Regions from separate parts of the Paraburkholderia sp. A1RI-2L genome, predicted to be linked through region 2. Evidence: riboswitches for the same ligand, from Rfam matches in the RefSeq annotation. Region 2 holds a riboswitch; the other holds the start of a gene.
What was found. A riboswitch is a leader RNA that binds a small molecule or an ion and turns the genes downstream of it on or off. The one in region 2 is predicted to bind thiamine pyrophosphate.
Positions count from the first base shown of each region.

Region 1: another riboswitch for thiamine pyrophosphate. It lies ahead of PWP93_RS14400 (FAD-dependent oxidoreductase); the one in region 2 lies ahead of thiC (phosphomethylpyrimidine synthase ThiC).

Region 1 is NZ_JARBTA010000001.1:3,139,226-3,143,434, reverse strand. It holds gene PWP93_RS14410 (thiazole synthase) at 1-807, opposite strand, end outside; gene thiS (sulfur carrier protein ThiS) at 884-1,081, opposite strand; gene PWP93_RS14400 (FAD-dependent oxidoreductase) at 1,207-2,349, opposite strand; TPP riboswitch at 2,612-2,716, opposite strand; gene PWP93_RS14395 (ABC transporter ATP-binding protein/permease) at 2,981-4,209, shown strand, end outside.
Region 2 is NZ_JARBTA010000001.1:1,591,289-1,595,497, reverse strand. It holds gene PWP93_RS07415 (glycine zipper 2TM domain-containing protein) at 1-109, opposite strand, end outside; gene thiC (phosphomethylpyrimidine synthase ThiC) at 282-2,213, opposite strand; TPP riboswitch at 2,310-2,449, opposite strand; gene PWP93_RS07405 (GreA/GreB family elongation factor) at 2,533-2,940, opposite strand; gene PWP93_RS07400 (EamA family transporter) at 3,638-4,209, shown strand, end outside.

The DNA of each region.
Region 1 (4,209 bases), 1.5 Mb from region 2:
GCCTCCATCCTGATGCCAGAACGGCATGCCGACCACGGGCGTGCTCGCCACGGCCGCCTCGCGCTCGGCCATCGGTCCGGCGAGGAACGCGGTGCGGCCCGCCTCGACGCCCAGCGCGAATGCGCGCGCCATCGCCTCGGGGTGCGTGGCCTGCGCCACGGCCGTGTTCAACAGCACGCCGTCGAAGCCCCACTCCATCACTTGCGCCGCATGCGACGGCAGGCCGAGACCCGCATCGACGATCAGCGGCACGTCGGGCAGCCGCTCGCGCAGCACGCGCAGGCCGTACGGATTGATCACGCCCTTGCCCGTGCCGATGGGCGCACCCCACGGCATCAACGCCTCGCAGCCCGCATCGAGGAGGCGCCTGCCGATCACGAGGTCTTCGGTGCAGTACGGCAGCACCTTGAAGCCGTCCTTCACGAGGCGCGCGGCGGCTTCGATCAGGCCCACCGGGTCCGGCTGGAGCGTGTAGTCGTCGCCGATCAGCTCGAGCTTGATCCAGTCGGTCTCGAAGACTTCGCGCGCCATGTGCGCAGTAGTGATCGCCTCGTTGACCGTGAGGCAGCCCGCCGTGTTCGGCAGGAACGGCACGCCGTGGCGCTTGAGCAGATCGAAGAAACCGGCTTCCGCCGTGCCGTCATTCATCTGGCGCCGCAGCGCGACGGTGATCATGCCGGGGCGCGCGGCCTCCATCGAATCGGAGAGCGCTTGCAGCGACGGATAGCGCGAGGTGCCGAGCAGCACGCGGCTCGCGAAGGTTTCGCCGTACAGCGTAAGTGCATCGGCGGTCTGATGATGGGTCATGGCTTGAATCCTGGGCAGGTAGCGGCGGACGGGCGGCGCGCGCAAAGCGAGCAAAGCGGCGGGATCGCGTGTGCGATCAGCCGCCAGCCACCGGGCTGACGACGTCGAGGCGGTCGCCCGCCGAAAGCGTGCGCGCACCGTGCTGGGTGCGCGTGACGAAATCGCCGTTCACGGCGACGGCAAACGGCGGACGCGCGCCGAATGCGGCGAGCGCATCGGCGACGGTCGCGCCTTCGGGCAGCGTGAGCGGCTTCTGGTTGATCTGAATATCCATGGCAATTCGTCTGACTACGTTGTTTCCGGCAAGGCGCGAACCGTGCGCCTCGTCTCCTGTTTGTGGTGTCGCGCTCGCGGCTTTCGCTTGCGATCGGCTTCCGAGCGCGCTCGAGCCGCCACGGTTCAAGCGGGCTCGTGGGCACCCTGCGGCGCGTGCAGCATCGACGCCCAGCGCGACTCGCGACGCAGCGACTCGAAGGCGTCGGCATCGGCGAGCTGGCCCGCCAGCAGCGCCTCGGCCACGCGCACCGCTTCGTCGGCCACGGCGGGCGCGATCATGAAGCCGTGGCGATAGAGACCGTTCACGCGCAGCGTGCTGCCGCCCCCTCGGTCGTCACCCCGGCCACCGTCCCAGATGAGCGCAGGACGATGATCGGGCAACGTCGGACGGCACTGCGAATTCAATTCGAGAATGCGCGCTTCGCCAAATGCCGGATGCACGGCGAACGCCGCGCTCAGCAATTCGAGCGCCGAGCGCACGCTCACGGGCGAGCGGTCCTCGCCCTCGATCTCGGTCGCGCCGATCACATAGACATCGTCCTGCTTCGGTGCGATATAGAGCGGATAGCGCGGATGCAGCAGCCGCACGGGCCGCCGGAGGCCGATGCCCGGCGCATGCACGCGCGCCACTTCACCGCGAATGCCGCGCAGCGCCGGCAGCGCGGGCTTGGCGCCGAGGCCCCGGCAATCGATCGTCACGCGCGCGCGCGGCAGGTTCGCGTCATCCACGCTCGTATGCCAGTGCGTTTGCACGCCGCGCTGCGCGAGACCCGCTGCCAGCGCCGCCAGCGCCTGGCGGTTGTCGAGCTGGCCTTCGCCGCCCAGCAGCCAGCCGCGCGCGAAGCGCCCGGCGAGCGCCGGTTCCGCGGCGTCGATCTGCGCGCCCGCCAGCGTCGTGAAATTGGCGTCGGCCAGCGCACGCGGCGCGTTCGCGCGCACGCGGCGCTCGAACAGCGGCGCCTCGGTGCGATCGGCGTGGTGCCAGACCACGAGCGTGCCGTTGCGCTGGAAAAACACCGGCTCGGGCAACTCGGCGAGAATGCGCGGCCAGGTCTCGAGCGAGGCCACGCCCAACTCGATGATCAACAGTTCGGCGACGGCGGCCTCGGCCAGCGGCGCGAGCATCGCCGCCGCGATCCAGGCGGCCGACTCGCCGCCCTCGGGCCCGCCGCGCTCATAGAGCGCCACGCGATGCCCCGCGCCCGCAAGACGCCATGCCACGAGACGTCCGCATAGCCCGCCGCCGAGCACGGCGAAATCGGGCATGGCGAACGCAGACGCGCAAGCACCGGCAAAAACCGGGGAATGATCAGAATAAGGTGTAGAAGAGGCGGTCATCGTATCCTTTCCGTACGGCAAACAAGCATGCGTACCCAAGGACGAAACCGGCTGGCAAGGCCGGCCGTGCAAACGACGTGAAGCGCAAAACCCGACATGCGCGGCACGTGCTGCCCGGCGGGAATCTGGACGCCTGAATGAACCCGGCCGAATCGAACCGACCGGTCGAACTCATCAATCATGGCGCCAGCAAGACTTTCCGGAAACTTCCCGCGCCGGTATTACCCGGATCGGGTGCGAAGGGTCTCTCTCAGCCTCACTGCGGTATACCAGTGAAGCACCCCTGTTTCGTCAGCGGTCATTAGACCACAAAAGCCGCGCACGCCGCAAACCACCACGGGACGGCCGGCCGTTTCCGCTCTGGCACAATGCCCAAACCGCGGTGAATCGCCCAGCTCGCACGGGCGGTGAGACAATGTCGCACCCCAGTCGCCCGGACGCCGCGCGCAGGCGATTAAGTCTTGCTTAAGCGCTTCGGGACACAATCGCTGCGCCCCGGCGCTGCGTGCGGCGGGTATCGTCTATTCCGGCCGCGGGCCGGCACAACATCAGGACGCACATGACCAACCTCACTCCCCGCGCCACGCCGGATCAGAACGAGCACCACAAGATCACGGCCTGGAGTCTGATCAAGCCCTACTGGGTGTCCGAGGAACGCTGGGTCGCCTGGGGCCTGCTGGTGGCGATCATCGCGATGAATCTCACCGTCGTGTGGATCAACGTGCAGCTCAACGACTGGAACCGCGACTTCTACAACGCGCTGCAAAACAAGGATGCCAAACAGTTTCCGCATCTGCTGATGATCTTCACCGCGCTGGCGTTCGGGTTCATCATCCTCGCGGTGTACGGGCGGTATCTGCGCCAGATGCTCGGGTTTCGCTGGCGCCAGTGGCTCACCACGCGCTTCCTGAACGAATGGCTCGGCCAGGGCGCGTTCTACCGCATCGAGCGCGACCGCCTCGCCGACAACCCCGACCAGCGGATCAGCGACGACCTCCAGTCGTTCGCCACCACCACGCTCTCGCTCACGCTCGATCTGCTCTCCACGGTCGTCACGCTGGTCTCCTTCATCATGATCCTTTGGTCGCTCGCGGGCGCGCTCGCGTTCGCGGTGGGCGGCACGCCCATTACGATTCCGGGTTATATGGTGTGGGCCGCCGCGCTCTACGCAGTGTTCGGTTCGCTCGTGATCCAGAAGGTCGGCCATCCGCTCGTGTCGATCAATTACCAGCAGCAGAAAGTGGAGGCGGACTTCCGCTTCGGCCTGATTCGCCTGCGCGAAAACGCCGAGCAGATCGCGCTCTACGACGGCATGGACACCGAGCGCAGCAACGCGCAGGGCCTGTTCCACCACATCCGCGACAACTGGTGGCGCGTGATGAAGTACACGAAGCGCCTCACCTTCGTGCTGAGCTTTTATGGCCAGATCGCCATCATCTTTCCGATCGTCGTGGCCTCGCCGCGCTACTTCGCGGGCGCCTTCACCTTCGGCGTGCTGATGCAGATTTCGAGTGCATTCGGCACCGTGAGCGACTCGTTCTCGTGGTTCATCAACAGTTACTCCACCCTCGTCGAATGGCGCGCCACCGTGAACCGTCTGCGCGAATTCGTGCGCGTGGTGCACTCGCCGCGCCTGAAGGAAAGTGTCTCACCCGCCACCGAGCACGGCGGCATCAATCTGCATTACGTCGACAACAACGCCCTCTCGACCACGCATCTCAAGCTCGCGCTGCCCAACGGCACGCCGCTCTCCGAGGTGCGCGACATCGCCATCAAGCCCGGCTCGCG
Region 2 (4,209 bases):
CGGTGTCGCGGTCGCGCCTCGACATGTTGTCGCAAGCCGAGAGGCTGCCGACTACGGCAACGAGCGTTGTCACAGTGAGGAGAGTGCGTGCGCGTGCAAGTGTTTTCATTTTTCGACTCCGGTTGTATCGGGCGAGGCGCACCAGGCGGTTTAGTGCCTGATGCGCTTCCAATGCATTTATCGTAGAAGCGCCTCCCGTATCCGGGTGTATGCGCTTGTCAACGAGTTGTCGGAATCGTTAGAAATTGTTTCGCGGCGCGCAGCACACCGTCTTGCGTGCCTTACTGGCGCTGATAAATCTCCGCGCCTTGCTTGATGAACTCGACGGCCTTCACTTCCATGCCCTTTTTCAGGGCCTCGTCGTCGGTCATGCCCTGTTTTGCCGCGAAGTCGCGCACGTCCTGGGTGATCTTCATCGAGCAGAAGTGCGGGCCGCACATCGAGCAGAAGTGCGCGACCTTCGCGGAATCCTTCGGCAGCGTTTCGTCGTGGAACTCGCGTGCCTTGTCCGGATCGAGGCCGATGTTGAACTGGTCTTCCCAGCGGAACTCGAAACGCGCCTTCGACAGCGCGTTGTCGCGCACTTGCGCACCCGGATGACCCTTCGCGAGATCGGCCGCGTGCGCCGCAAGCTTGTACGTGATGATGCCTTCCTTCACGTCGTCCTTGTTCGGCAAGCCGAGGTGTTCCTTCGGCGTGACGTAGCAGAGCATCGCCGTGCCGAACCAGCCGATCATCGCGGCGCCAATGCCCGAGGTGATGTGGTCGTAGCCCGGCGCGATGTCGGTGGTGAGCGGCCCGAGCGTGTAGAACGGCGCTTCCTTGCACCAGTCGAGCTGCAGATCCATGTTCTCCTTGATGAGCTGCATCGGCACGTGGCCGGGACCTTCGATCATCACCTGCACGTCGTGCTTCCACGCGATCTGCGTGAGCTCGCCGAGTGTCTTGAGCTCGCCGAGCTGCGCTTCGTCGTTGGCGTCGTAGATCGAGCCGGGACGCAGGCCATCGCCGAGCGAGAAGCTCACGTCATAGGCCTTCATGATTTCGCAGATCTCTTCGAAATGCTCATAAATGAAGGATTCCTTGTGATGCGCGAGGCACCACTTGGCCATGATCGAACCGCCGCGCGAAACAATGCCCGTCATGCGGTTGGCGGTGAGCGGCACGTACTGCAGGCGCACGCCCGCGTGAATCGTGAAGTAGTCGACGCCCTGTTCGGCCTGCTCGATCAGCGTGTCGCGGAACATTTCCCACGTGAGGTCCTCGGCCTTGCCGTTGACCTTCTCGAGCGCCTGATAGATCGGCACGGTGCCGATCGGCACCGGCGAGTTGCGGATGATCCACTCGCGTGTTTCGTGAATGTGCTTGCCGGTCGAGAGATCCATGACCGTGTCGCCGCCCCAGCGGATCGCCCACGTCATCTTGTCCACTTCCTCGCCGATCGACGACGTGACCGCCGAATTGCCGATGTTCGCGTTGATCTTCACGAGGAAGTTACGGCCGATGATCATCGGCTCGCTTTCCGGGTGATTGATGTTCGCAGGGATGATTGCGCGGCCGCGCGCGATTTCCTCGCGCACGAATTCGGGCGTGATTTCCTGCAGGGCGTTGGCGCCGAAGGCTGCCGCGCCGAATGCCTGGCCCGGGTGCTGGCGGCCCATCATCGCGGCCAGCTTCGCGCCGTTCGGGCCGCTCGTCTTGAGGCTTTCCAGATACTCGGCGCGGCGCTGGTTTTCGCGGATGGCGATGAATTCCATCTCGGGTGTGATGATGCCCTGGCGCGCATAGTGCATCTGCGTGACGTTCTTGCCGGCCTTCGCGCGGCGCGGCGTGCGGTGCAGGCCCGGGAAGCGCAGTTCGGCCGTGGCCGAATCGGCGGCGCGCTCGCGGCCGTATTCGGAGGAGAGGCCGGGCAACGCTTCGGTGTCTCCGCGCTTTTCGATCCAGCCTTGACGCAGTGCGGGCAGGCCCGCGCGGATGTCGATCTTCGCTTCGGGGTCGGTGTACGGGCCCGAAGTGTCATAGACGTAGATCGGCGGATTCTTTTCGCCGCCAAAGCCCGTGGGCGTGTCCGATTGCGTGATTTCGCGCATCGGCACGCGAATGTCGGGCTGCGAGCCGGTTACGTAAATCTTGCGGGAATTGGGCAGCGGCGCGATTGCAGCTTCGTCGACGTGCGCGTTAGCGGAAACGAATTTCGGGTTGGCGTTCATGCCTCTCTCCATGCAAAGCTATGTGGGAACAGCGGCTTAGCAGGAGATGAGACGGAACGTGGACGGACTTCGCTGTGATGAGGTGAGGCGTTTGCGTTGCGAAGTCCGGACGCTTCCCTGCGCTGGCATTATCCAGATCAGGTTCAAAGGGTATTTCTCACCCACGCAATACGCGGCTTGAACATTCGTGTGAACGATTCGAAGCGGCGCATGACGCAGGACCCCCGCGTAAGCAGGCCAAACGATACACCGTGCTGCGACGATCTGGCAAGTGCTTCGGCATGTGAAATGTGCCAGGCCAAGCGCGGGCGCGCGTTGCTTACAGCGTGAAATCGTCTGCGGCTTCGGGCTGAAACAGGATGCGGTCGATCTTGAACGTCTCGACGGCACCGCTCGGCGGCGTGAAGCGCACGGACTCGCCGCGCTTCGCGCCCAGCAGCGCGAGGCCCGCGGGCGAAAAAACGTTCAGGCGTCCGGCGTCGAGGTTGGCGCTCACCGGGTAGACCACGGTAAACGTGACTTCCTCGCCCGTGCGTTCGTTCACGAGCGTGACCTGCGAGTTCATGGTGACGACATTGGCGGCGACCTTGCGCGAGTCGACGATCTCCGCGCGCTCGAGCAGGTCGTCGAGCATGGGTTGGCGTGCGGCGGCCGCACCGGGCTCGGCGGCGCATTTTTCGAGGCGAGCGAGATCGAGCTCGGTCAGATAGCGGATTTTCTTCGACATGGTGGTTCTCCTTACGATCCGGGATTGAAAAAAGTGAGGGATCGGCCCGGAGCCCGACCGAACGGCTCCGGAAAGCGGAGGGTGGTTCAGTATGGACGCCGGGCGGCGGCGAGCGGGGCCTGGGAGCCGGGGACGTGTCGTCGGGCGGCGGACCGCGCATCCAGAAGCGTTCCCGCGCGCGCAGACGCGCCGCGCTGGGTGCGCGGCGGCAACGGTGCGGCGAGATGCACGGCAAGATGCGTGAACGACGGAGGCATAGGGGACGACAGAGTTAACTGAAAGTTTTTTGAAAGCAGAGGGCATGTTAACACGGTCTTGTTATTCATGGACGACCTGCGTCGGCAACGCGTCCCGGGCGAAGCGTGCGGTGTCGGCGAGGGGATGGCGACGTCTTGCCGCAGAGCGACGCTATGGCCGTCGCGGCGGGCGTTCGACCACGGCGTTTCAGTCGGGTTTGCGCGCAAGTTGTACGCCTTGCGCATAAAGGCGTGCTCGCTTCGTCCGCAACCAGGTGCCTTGTTGCATAATGCGTGACGCCCGATTCGGGCTCTTCGTGTCCTTAGTGGCTCCATTGCGGCGCATCGAGGCACATCTCGCACTTTCTTTTCGCTGCTTCGATCATGCCGTTGCGCTTCATTCGTCCCGTCCCACGACCGGCGGGGTGTCCGCGGTCAGCCCCCAGTCTCTCCGCGGTGCAATGACCATGCTTCCCCGTTTGCCTTCTCGCTGGAGCGGCGGCTCACTTACCCAAGGGTTGCTACAGGCGTTGATACAGACCGGAGCGCAATGCTGGCGTCTCGCGCGCAGCGTGCGCTTGCCGCAGTCGCGCGGCGGTCGTGTGGCCCTATCGCTCGCGGTTGTCTACTTCGTTTGGGGCTCGACCTATCTCGGCGTGCACGTGGCGCTCGGCTCTTTTCCGCCGCTGCTGCTTTCGGGCCTGCGCAATCTGTTCGCGGGCATCGGGCTCTTTGTGTTCGCCGTGCGCCGGCGTCCTCCCATGCCGACGCTTGCGCAGGTGCGCAATGCAGGCGTGGTCGGCACGATGCTGGTGGGCCTGTCGAGCGGCATGCTGGCCTATGGCATGCGCACGGTCGGCACGGGCACCGCGGCCGTGATGGTCGCGACCGTGCCGCTGTTCGCCACGCTCATTGCCGCGGCAGCCGGGCGGCGCGTCGTGAAGGGCGAATGGGCGGCAGTGGCGCTGGGTCTTGTTGGCATCGCGATTCTCAGCCACGACGGCGGGGCGAGCAGCACGGCGGGCGGTAGCCT